3 regions of the Rhizobium sp. N122 genome follow, and region 1 is predicted to be linked to each of the others. Evidence: riboswitches for the same ligand, from Rfam matches in the RefSeq annotation. Region 1 holds a riboswitch; each other region holds the start of a gene.
The links. A riboswitch is a leader RNA that binds a small molecule or an ion and turns the genes downstream of it on or off. The one in region 1 is predicted to bind thiamine pyrophosphate.
Positions count from the first base shown of each region.

Region 2: another riboswitch for thiamine pyrophosphate. It lies ahead of thiC (phosphomethylpyrimidine synthase ThiC); the one in region 1 lies ahead of thiM (hydroxyethylthiazole kinase).
Region 3: another riboswitch for thiamine pyrophosphate. It lies ahead of ATY75_RS33765 (HMP/thiamine-binding protein); the one in region 1 lies ahead of thiM (hydroxyethylthiazole kinase).

Region 1 is NZ_LOKU01000067.1:117,049-120,237, reverse strand. It holds gene ATY75_RS30075 (DUF1349 domain-containing protein) at 197-781, shown strand; TPP riboswitch at 936-1,032, shown strand; gene thiM (hydroxyethylthiazole kinase) at 1,081-1,884, shown strand; gene thiE (thiamine phosphate synthase) at 1,881-2,516, shown strand; gene thiD (bifunctional hydroxymethylpyrimidine kinase/phosphomethylpyrimidine kinase) at 2,513-3,189, shown strand, end outside.
Region 2 is NZ_LOKU01000006.1:34,579-37,767, forward strand. It holds gene thiC (phosphomethylpyrimidine synthase ThiC) at 1-1,745, opposite strand, end outside; TPP riboswitch at 1,839-1,970, opposite strand; gene ATY75_RS05920 (GNAT family N-acetyltransferase) at 2,107-2,553, shown strand; gene ATY75_RS05925 (hypothetical protein) at 2,644-2,916, shown strand; gene ugpC (sn-glycerol-3-phosphate ABC transporter ATP-binding protein UgpC) at 2,984-3,189, opposite strand, start outside.
Region 3 is NZ_LOKU01000004.1:39,449-42,637, forward strand. It holds gene ATY75_RS04050 (metalloregulator ArsR/SmtB family transcription factor) at 1-114, opposite strand, end outside; gene ATY75_RS04055 (SDR family oxidoreductase) at 218-988, opposite strand; gene soxR (redox-sensitive transcriptional activator SoxR) at 1,132-1,596, opposite strand; TPP riboswitch at 1,859-1,972, shown strand; partial or broken gene ATY75_RS33765 (HMP/thiamine-binding protein) at 1,963-2,073, shown strand; gene ATY75_RS04065 (ABC transporter permease) at 2,091-2,897, shown strand; gene ATY75_RS04070 (ABC transporter ATP-binding protein) at 2,894-3,189, shown strand, end outside.

The DNA of each region.
Region 1 (3,189 bases):
CAATTCATCTTTTTGTAACAGAATAAGAGATGAAGTGGTGGTGTCAAGCGGAAGCCACGGATTATATCGTGGGACGAGGATCAGGATGGCGAAAGAGCACCGCATCACCGGCCTCGGCTGGCCACCTGCGCGAAGGCTGCGCATGATGCGGCCTAACGAATCGGCAGCGGCAGAGCGTCAACAAGGCGAGGGTGGAATGAACATCGACTTCAACGGTGGAAAATGGCTGAACGAACCGGCCAGCTGGCGCGTGGACGACGCCGCCCTCACCCTGACAACAGGCGAGAAAACCGATTTCTGGCGGGAAACCTATTACGGCTTCACCCGCGACAGCGGCCATTTCCTCGCCTTTCCCACGCCCGAGAGCTTCACCGCCCAGATCCGCATCCAGGGCGAATTCCGCACCCTCTACGACCAGGCCGGCCTGATGGTGCGTCTCGACGAAAACCACTGGGTCAAAACCGGCGTCGAATTCACCGACGGCGAAGCCTTCCTCAGCACCGTCGTCACCGACGGCAAGTCCGACTGGTCGGTGTCGCAACCCTTCAAGGAACTCGAAGATTTCCACATTCGCGTCACCGTCGCCAACGGCGCCCTGCGCATCCAGGCCTCCCGCGACGGCAGCCGCTGGCCGCTGCTGCGGTTAGCGCCGTTCCCCGCTGCCGACCGATATGATGTTGGGCCGACCGCCTGCACGCCGGAGCGCAGCGGGTTGGAGGTGCGGTTTTCGGCGTTTTCGATTGGGCCGGCGGTTACGACGGATCTGCATGATTTGAGCTAAGAGCTGGGCGATGCTCAGATTATCTTAGAGCCAACCGCAGCAACGTTAACGCAGAACCGCAGCAGTCACGCTGCCCGCGTGCGTCATGTCCGATCAGTCGCAGGACAGTCATTTTCGAGATGACATCCGCGCCGTTCTCTGCGAAAAAGAGCGCGATGAGAGACAGGGGCGCCCGTCGACAGACGGGCTGAGAAGCACCCTTCGAACCTGAACCGGATAATGCCGGCGGAGGGAGTCGCTCGGGGTCGCGGCTCACCGCACGAATGACCCCGTGCCCGCCCCCGCCTGAAAGGGGCAACATGCAGACCAGGACCACACCAGGAGCCATGCTGACGGCGATGCGCGAGAAGCCGCCGCTCGTTCAGTGCATCACCAACTATGTCGCCATGAATGTCGCCGCCAATGTACTCTTGGCCGCGGGCGCCTCGCCGGCCATGGTCCATGCTGCTGAAGAAGCCGGCGAATTCGCCGGCATCGCGAGTGCGCTGACCGTCAATATCGGCACGCTGTCGACGCAATGGATCGACGGCATGCAGGCGGCGGCGAAGGCGGCGAACTCGGCCGGCAAGCCCTGGGTACTCGATCCGGTCGCCCATTATGCCACGGCTTTCCGCCGCAATGCGGTTGCCGGTCTGCTGGCGCTGAAGCCCACGATCATCCGCGGCAACGCCTCCGAGATCATCGCGCTCGCCGGCGGCGAGAGCCGCGGCCAAGGTGTCGACAGCCGCGATCCGGTCGAGCAGGCCGAAGGGTCGGCGCGATGGCTGGCCGAGCGCCAGCAGGCGGTTGTCGCCGTCACCGGCGCGGTCGATTTCGTCACCGACGGCGAGCGGGCGGTGCGTATAACAGGCGGATCGGCCTTAATGCCGCAGGTCACGGCGCTCGGCTGCTCGCTGACCTGCCTCGTCGGCGCCTTTGCCGCCTCCGTGCCCGAGGATATCTTCGGCGCGACGGTCGCCGCCCTTGCAACCTTCGCCATCGCCGGCGAGGATGCCGCCCTCGGCGCAGCCGGTCCCGGCTCCTTCGCCTGGCGCTTCCTCGACGCGCTGAACGCGGTCGACGGCGAAACGCTCGATGCCAGGGCAAGGATATCGGCGGCATGAAGACTTTCGACCTCTCGCTTTATCTCGTCCTCGACCCCGATCTCTGCGCCGGGATCGGCATGGTCGAGACCGCGCGCCTTGCCGTTGCCGGCGGCGCGACGATGGTGCAGTTGCGCGACAAACATGCCGGCACGGCCGGGATGGTCGAGACCGGACGCGCCTTGAAACAGGCGCTTGATGGCACCGGCGCCCGCCTCGTCGTCAACGACGATGTCGAGGCGGCGATCGCCATCGGCGCCGATGGGTTGCATATCGGCCAGGAGGACATGGATGCGGTGAGAGCGCGGGCGATGATCGGCCCCGACATGATCCTCGGCCTGTCGGTCGAAACCGCGGCGCTTGCTGCTGCCGTCGATCCCGATCTCGTCGATTATACCGGCGTCGGGCCGGTGTTTGCGACGCCGACCAAGGCCGACCACAAGCAGCCGATCGGTTTTGACGGTCTTGCCAACTTGGTGAAGGCCTCGCCGGTGCCCTCGGTTGCCATCGGCGGGCTCAAGGCGGACCATGTGGCCGAAGTCTTTGCCGCAGGCGCAAGCGGGCTTGCCGTCGTCTCCGCCATTTGCGGCGCGCCGGATCCGGAAGCCGCCACACGCCGCATCGCCGCAGAAATTCGAAAGGCCCGCGCATGATCCGCAACGTCCTCTCCATCGCCGGCTCGGATCCCTCGGGTGGCGCCGGCATTCAGGCCGACCTCAAGGCCTTCTCCGCCCGCGACGTCTACGGCATGGCGGTGCTGACCGCGCTGACAGCGCAAAACACCCAAGGGGTCACCGGCGTGCATCTGGTGCCGCCCCCCTTCGTCGCCGATCAAATCAAGGCCGTCTTTGCCGATGTGCGCGTCGATGCGGTCAAGATCGGCATGATCGCCAATGCCGGCATCGCCGAGGCCGTCGCCACAGCCCTCGACGCAGCTCTGGCCGCAGCACCGGCCGACCGCCGCGGCATCCCCATCGTCATCGACCCCGTGATGATCGCCAAGGGCGGTGCCGCGCTGCTGGCACCCGAAGCCGTCGATGTGCTCAGCCGCCGCCTGCTGCCGCTGGCGACGCTGCTGACCCCGAACCTGCCGGAGGCCGCCGCCCTGCTGCATCAGCCGGTGGCGACGAACCGGGCGGAAATGGCGGCGCAGGCCGAACAGCTGCGCGCGCTCGGCCCGGCCGCCGTGCTGGTCAAAGGCGGCCATCTCGACAGCGACGACAGCCCCGACGTGCTGGCCGCCGCCGACGGGCTGCACTGGTTCGAAGCCCAGCGGGTGCCGACCAAGAACACCCACGGCACCGGCTGCACGCTGTCGAGCGCGCT
Region 2 (3,189 bases), on a different contig from region 1:
CCCTCCTTCTGCGCTTCGGCGCGGATGTCATGCGATATGCGCATCGAGCAGAATTTCGGGCCGCACATCGAACAGAAATGCGCCACCTTGTGCGCTTCCTTCGGAAGCGTCTCATCGTGGAAGGAGCGGGCCGTCTCCGGGTCGAGGGAGAGGTTGAACTGGTCTTCCCAGCGGAATTCGAAACGTGCGCGCGACAGCGCGTCGTCGCGAAGGCGCGCCGCGGGATGGCCCTTGGCAAGGTCGGCGGCATGGGCGGCGATCTTGTAGGTGATGACGCCGGTCTTGACGTCGCTGCGGTCAGGCAGGCCGAGATGCTCCTTCGGGGTGACGTAGCAGAGCATGGCCGTGCCGAACCAGCCGATCATCGCCGCACCGATGCCGGAGGTGATGTGGTCGTAGCCGGGGGCGATATCGGTCGTCAGCGGCCCCAGCGTGTAGAAGGGCGCCTCGCCGCAGACGGCGAGCTGCTTGTCCATATTTTCCTTGATCTTGTGCATCGGCACATGGCCGGGCCCCTCGATCATCACCTGGCAATCCCTGGCCCAGGCGATTTTCGTCAGCTCGCCGAGCGTTTCGAGTTCGGCAAATTGGGCTGCATCATTGGCATCGGCGATTGAGCCGGGGCGAAGGCCGTCGCCGAGCGAGAAGGAGACGTCATAGGCCCGGCAAATCTCGCAGATCTCCTCGAAATGCTCGTAGAGGAAGCTCTCACGGTGATGATGCAGGCACCACTTGGCCATAATCGAACCGCCGCGCGAGACGATGCCGGTGACGCGGTTGACGGTGAGCGGGATGTAATGCAGCCGCACGCCGGCATGGATGGTGAAATAGTCGACGCCCTGTTCGGCCTGCTCGATCAGCGTATCGCGATAGATTTCCCAGGTGAGATCCTCGGCGACGCCGCCGACCTTTTCCAGCGCCTGATAAAGCGGCACCGTGCCGATCGGCAGCGGCGAATTGCGGATGATCCATTCGCGGATATTGTGAATGTTGCGGCCGGTCGAAAGATCCATGACCGTATCGGCGCCCCAGCGGGCAGCCCAAACCATCTTCTCGACTTCTTCGGCCATCGACGAGGTGACGGCGGAATTACCGATATTGGCGTTGATCTTCACCAGAAAATTTCGGCCGATGATCATCGGTTCGCTTTCGGGGTGGTTGATGTTGGCGGGGATGATCGCCCGGCCGGCGCCCACTTCCCGGCGGACGAATTCCGGCGTCACATGATCGGGAATATCGGCGCCGAAGCTCTCGCCGTCACGCACCAGCGCTTCCGCCTTGGCCTTGCGGCCGAGATTCTCGCGAATGGCGATGAACTCCATCTCCGGCGTGATGATGCCGGCCCGTGCATAGGCAAGCTGTGTGACGGCTTTCCCGTCTTTGGCGCGCAGCGGCCGGCGCCGCCCCGGGAATTCCGGCGTCAGCCGGTCGCCGCTGACGAAGCCGTTATCTTCGGGGCGCACATGGCGGCCGTCATAGGCTTCGACATCGCCGCGGGCCAGCACCCAGTCTCGGCGCAATGGGGGCAGACCCTGCTCGATACGGATCTCGGCGCCGTCGATCGTGTAGGGGCCGGAGGAATCATAGACGACGACAGGCGGCTCGCCGGCGGTCGGATGGACGCTGATTTCGCGCATCGGCACCCGGATATCACTGTGGATATCTCCTGGAACATGGATCTTCCGCGAAGCCGGCAGCGGGCCGGTGGTGACGGTCGGGGTGAGGTTTTTTGCGGCAATGGTCATGGTTTGAGGCTCCAAGTTGTAAGTTGGAGACCCAGTCAATCAGCCGGAATGATGGAAAGACGCCGGCACAGATTCCACGCGTGAATCCGAAACCTTCGAGCGCTTGCACCGTCCCTACGCCAGTATGAACTGGATCAGGTTCAACGGGTCACTGCGCCACAACAGGCTAAGCCTGATTGTCCAGCAGTATCTCAGCCCCTTGCCGGGACCCCCCTGGTGAATGCCGATAGTCGTAAAGCGCCGTCCCGGATCGTGTCAAGCTTACAGCTTTGTCGTTCCGCTTATATCGTCCCGTCTCGGAGCCTGTTGCGTTACTGGCCGAACTGCGGCAAATGTCAGTTCACTCAACGTCAGGTGGATTATGTCGTTTCGGATTGAACGTCTTATGCGAGAACATCTCAGTGGCGCCGCCGGTGTGCTGGTCAATGCCTATGCGGGACCGCCGTGGAACGAGAATTGGTCGCTTGAAGCGGCGATTGAAAATGTAAACAACGTGCTCGAAACGCCCAAATCCATTGCCCTTGCGGCCATTGACGGAGGCAAGGTGCTGGGGATCGCGCTGGGCATACGGCAGCGGCGCCATGCCGGTCCGGTCATCTATCTGGATGAGCTTTCGGTGCTGCCTGAAGCGCAGGGTCGGGGAATAGGGACGGCGCTGCTGTCGGCAGTTTCCGAAACAGCAAAGGCCGAAGGATGCAACAGCGTCTGGTTGGTCTCACAGCGGGACGGTGCTTTGTCGAAATTTTATCAGGGTTGCGGATTCGCCGTCGGCAACAACCTTGGTCTCTACTCCAAATCGAGTGCGTAGCGATTCGGGCTGTATTGGCCTACATATCCGGGTGGATGGGTTCGAGGCTCGTGACCCCGATATTCCACTTGGAGCCTGTCTCGTTGTGGGATGAAAGAGGGCATGTCTGATCGGATTTGTCTTTCCGGCCTATCGGAAGAAAGCTGGCGAGCGGTCATCGAAACGCTGGGGGCTGCCGGCTGGTCCGTCCGAAAGGGTGGCGGCCTCGATTTCTCCTGGGCTGTCCTTGAGCGCGGCGGGATACGGATCGACATGGAATATGATGCATGGCAGGAGGGCGAAATGGCCTTTGCCCAAACCGACGGGTCGACAATAGCCAACGATCTTCCAGCACAATTGATTTTGCAGCTGAAATTGAACTGAGCCGCCGCTAAAGCCCGTCGCGATCTTTCAGACCCGCTCCTCGCGGCTCCTTTGAAGCGATGCCCGCTCAATCCGGTCGCAATGTCTTGCCGGATTCCGCATCGAAAAGATGAAGCTTTCCTGGCCGAGCGGCGATCGTCGCGACCTGCCCCGGTTTAAAATCGTGACGGTCGGACAGCACCGCGACAAGCTCGCCGGACCCGTAGCGCAGGAAGACCATCGTCTCATGGCCGGTGGGTTCGGTGACGCTGACGGTCGTGTCGAGGCCGCTTG
Region 3 (3,189 bases), on a different contig from region 1:
AAGCCGGGTGTGATGCGCCAAAGCTTTCAGCAGATCGCTCGCTTCATGGGCTTTTCCAGCGAGTATGTGCAAGTCCTGGCCGGTCATCCCCGGCTCCGGTTTGGGCAACGGCATTCGATATCTCGGAAGGGAGGCGATGTGGTAGATCAGCACAATAGCATATTCGCACAACCGAATTGGTCAATAGTGATGAAATGCCAAAAAAGGTCCAAGTAAATCAGCAGATAAGCTGGCCGCCATTGATCTCGAGGACTTGGCCCGTAATGTATCCGGAGAGAGAAGGAGCCGCCAGGAACAGATAGGCGGGCGCGCAATCCTCCGACGTGCCGAGCCGCTGCAGCGGGATGGATTTCCGGGTCTGCTCAAGCTTTTCCCTGGAGGAATAGCGCTCGTGGAAATCCGTCTCGATCGTTCCCGGCGAGACGCAGTTGACGCGGATGCCGTCCGGGGCAAGCTCGCGGGCAAGCGCCTTGGAATAGGTGGCGACGAACGCCTTCGAGGCCGAATAGATCGAGGAACCGGGGCTGCCGCCGGTCAGCGCCGAGATCGAAACGGTGTTGACGACGGCAGCACCCTCGGCCGCCTTCAATGCCGGCAGCAAGGCGCGCGTCAGCGCCACCACCGATGTCTGGTTGAGCCGGATGACCGCCTCATATTCCGCGTCTGTCAGCGTGGCAGCCGGGAAACGGCCGAGCATCGTGCCGGCATTGTTGACGAGCACATGCACCTTGTCGAAGAAAGCGAGAACATCTTCGGCAAATTGCGCCGCCCCGCCGGCGGCGGAGAAATCGGCATGCAGCAGCAGCGCCCGTCTTTCCGATTCGGCCGTCAGCAGGAAATCCGGCAGGTCCCGCCCCGGCTTGCGCCCGGTATGGACGATGACCTTCGCGCCGCAATCCAGAAACTGCCGAGCGACTTCGAGGCCGATGCCGCGGCCGGCGCCGGTGACGACGACATTGCGATTTTCGAACAGTCTGGGATGAAACACGAAGCCGTCCTCCTCGGTTGCGTCACTCGCCCTTAACATATGAGCACCGCGACCGAAAGAAAGGCAGGCATCGATCTTTCCGGCAGCTCGGTCTTTCCCGAAGAGACGCGGCCTCTCCCTGAAGCGACTGGTTCTCCCGCATACTAGTTTTCGGTCTCCAGCAGCCGCGCACCCGGTCCTTCCTTGCCGAGCCGGTCGCACGGATTGCGCAGCGGACAGCTTTCGATCGACAGACAGCCGCAGCCGATGCAGCCGGCCAGGCGGTCGCGCAACAGGCTCAGCCGACTGATTCGTGCGTCGAGATCGTCCTTCCATCGTGCCGACAGCGTCTGCCAGTCGGCGGCCGTCGGCGTGCGCCCCTGCGGCAGGGACTGGAACGCCGCCTGGATTTCCGCAAGCGGAATGCCGACGCGCTGCGCCACCTTGATGATCCCGAGGCGGCGAAGCACGTCGCGCCCGTAGCGCCGCTGGTTGCCGCGGGAGCGGATGCTCGAGATCAAACCCTTGGTCTCGTAGAAATGCAGCGCCGAGACGGCCAGGCCGCTGCGCTCCGCCACCTCGCCGACTGTCAGGAGCTTGCCGGGCGGCGCTGCCGGAATCCTATCCATCGCCTCTTGACCTCAATATTAGTTGAGGTTTTATAACCCTTGCGCCTGCAATCGTAAAGCCCGATCGGACGCCCGCGGGCGCACGCCGATATCGCCGCCTGAGGCAGCAAGCTGCGGTCCCGTTCCCGGCAGGTACGGGCCCACCGAGGAGCACCCGGGCGGGACCTCCGCTCGGGTGTTTCCCTTCATCAGATCCATTCCAACCGAGCGGACGGGTTTGCAATTTTGCGGTTGCGGGACGAAAACCCGGGTGATAGTTTCCGCCGAAATACAGGGGAGCTCCGTATTGCCGGGGCTGAGATGCGAGGTGCAAGCCTCTGGACCCTTCAAAGCTGATCTGGGTAATGCCAGCGGAGCGAGGTTCAGATGTTCTTAGACGAAGAAGTGTCACTCTATCCGATGCCGGACAATGTCGTCGGCATCATTCTCGATGCCGTCAAGGCGCTCGATCCCTATCGCGACCGGCTGCGCATCGAGGCCGAAATCAAACGCTGATGACACTGCCACGACCTTTGGATTCGCGCCTTGCCGCGCTCAGCGCCGCCCTGTACCGGGCATTGCCCGCCTTGCTCGCCGGCCTCGCCTTTCTGGCGGCATGGGAACTCTATGTCGGTCTTTCCGGCATCAAGCCCTCCATCTTGCCGGCGCCTTCGCGCATCGTCCTCCAGGGCTGGCTGAACCGCGCGGCGCTGATATCAAACACCTGGCCGACGCTCGGCGCTACACTCGGCGGTTTTGCCCTGTCGCTGGCCTTCGCCTTCGGCGCTTCGATCCTCATGGACTTTGCGCCTTTCATGCGTCGGGCCTTGCTGCCGATCTTCATCGCCAGCCAGACCCTGCCGCTGGTGGCAATCGCGCCGCTTGTCGTCCTCTGGTTCGGTTTCGGCCTCCTGCCGAAGATCCTGCTGGTGGCGCTCGTCACCTTTTTCCCGCTGCTCGTCGCCCTGCTGCAGGGCTATGAATCGACCGACCGCGACATCGCCGAACTCCTGAACTCAATGAAGGCGAGCCGCTGGCGCATCTTCCGCCTGGCGCGGCTTCCCTCCGCGCTGCCCTATTTCTTCGCCGGCTTGAGAATCTCGATCACCTATGCCGTCGTCGGCGCGATCTTTGCCGAATATGCCGGCGCCGCCAGCGGCCTCGGCATCTATATTCTCAACGCCAAGAACAATTTCCGTCCCGATCTCGTGCTTGCCGCCGTCGTCGTCAGCGCCGTGCTGACCCTCTGCCTCTTCGGCCTGACGCTGTTGATAGAGCGCCTCCTGATGCCCTGGCCGCCATCCGGGGAGCGGCGCCGATGAGCGACAAAATGGTTGAACTGCGCAATATCGCGAAATCTTTCGACGGCATGGAGGTGCTGGGCGATATATCGCTCAGCATCGCAAACGGCGAGTTCGTTTCGATCGTCGGCCCGTCCGGCTCCGGAAAATCGACGGTGCTGCGATTGCTGACGCAGGCGCTTCGGCCCGATTCCGGCACCGTGCTTTTCAACGGCGCGCCGCTGGAAGAAGCGCCGCATTCCTTCGCCTTCATGCCGCAGCGTGATGCGCTGATGCCCTGGCGCCGGATCATCGACAATGCCGCCCTCGGCCT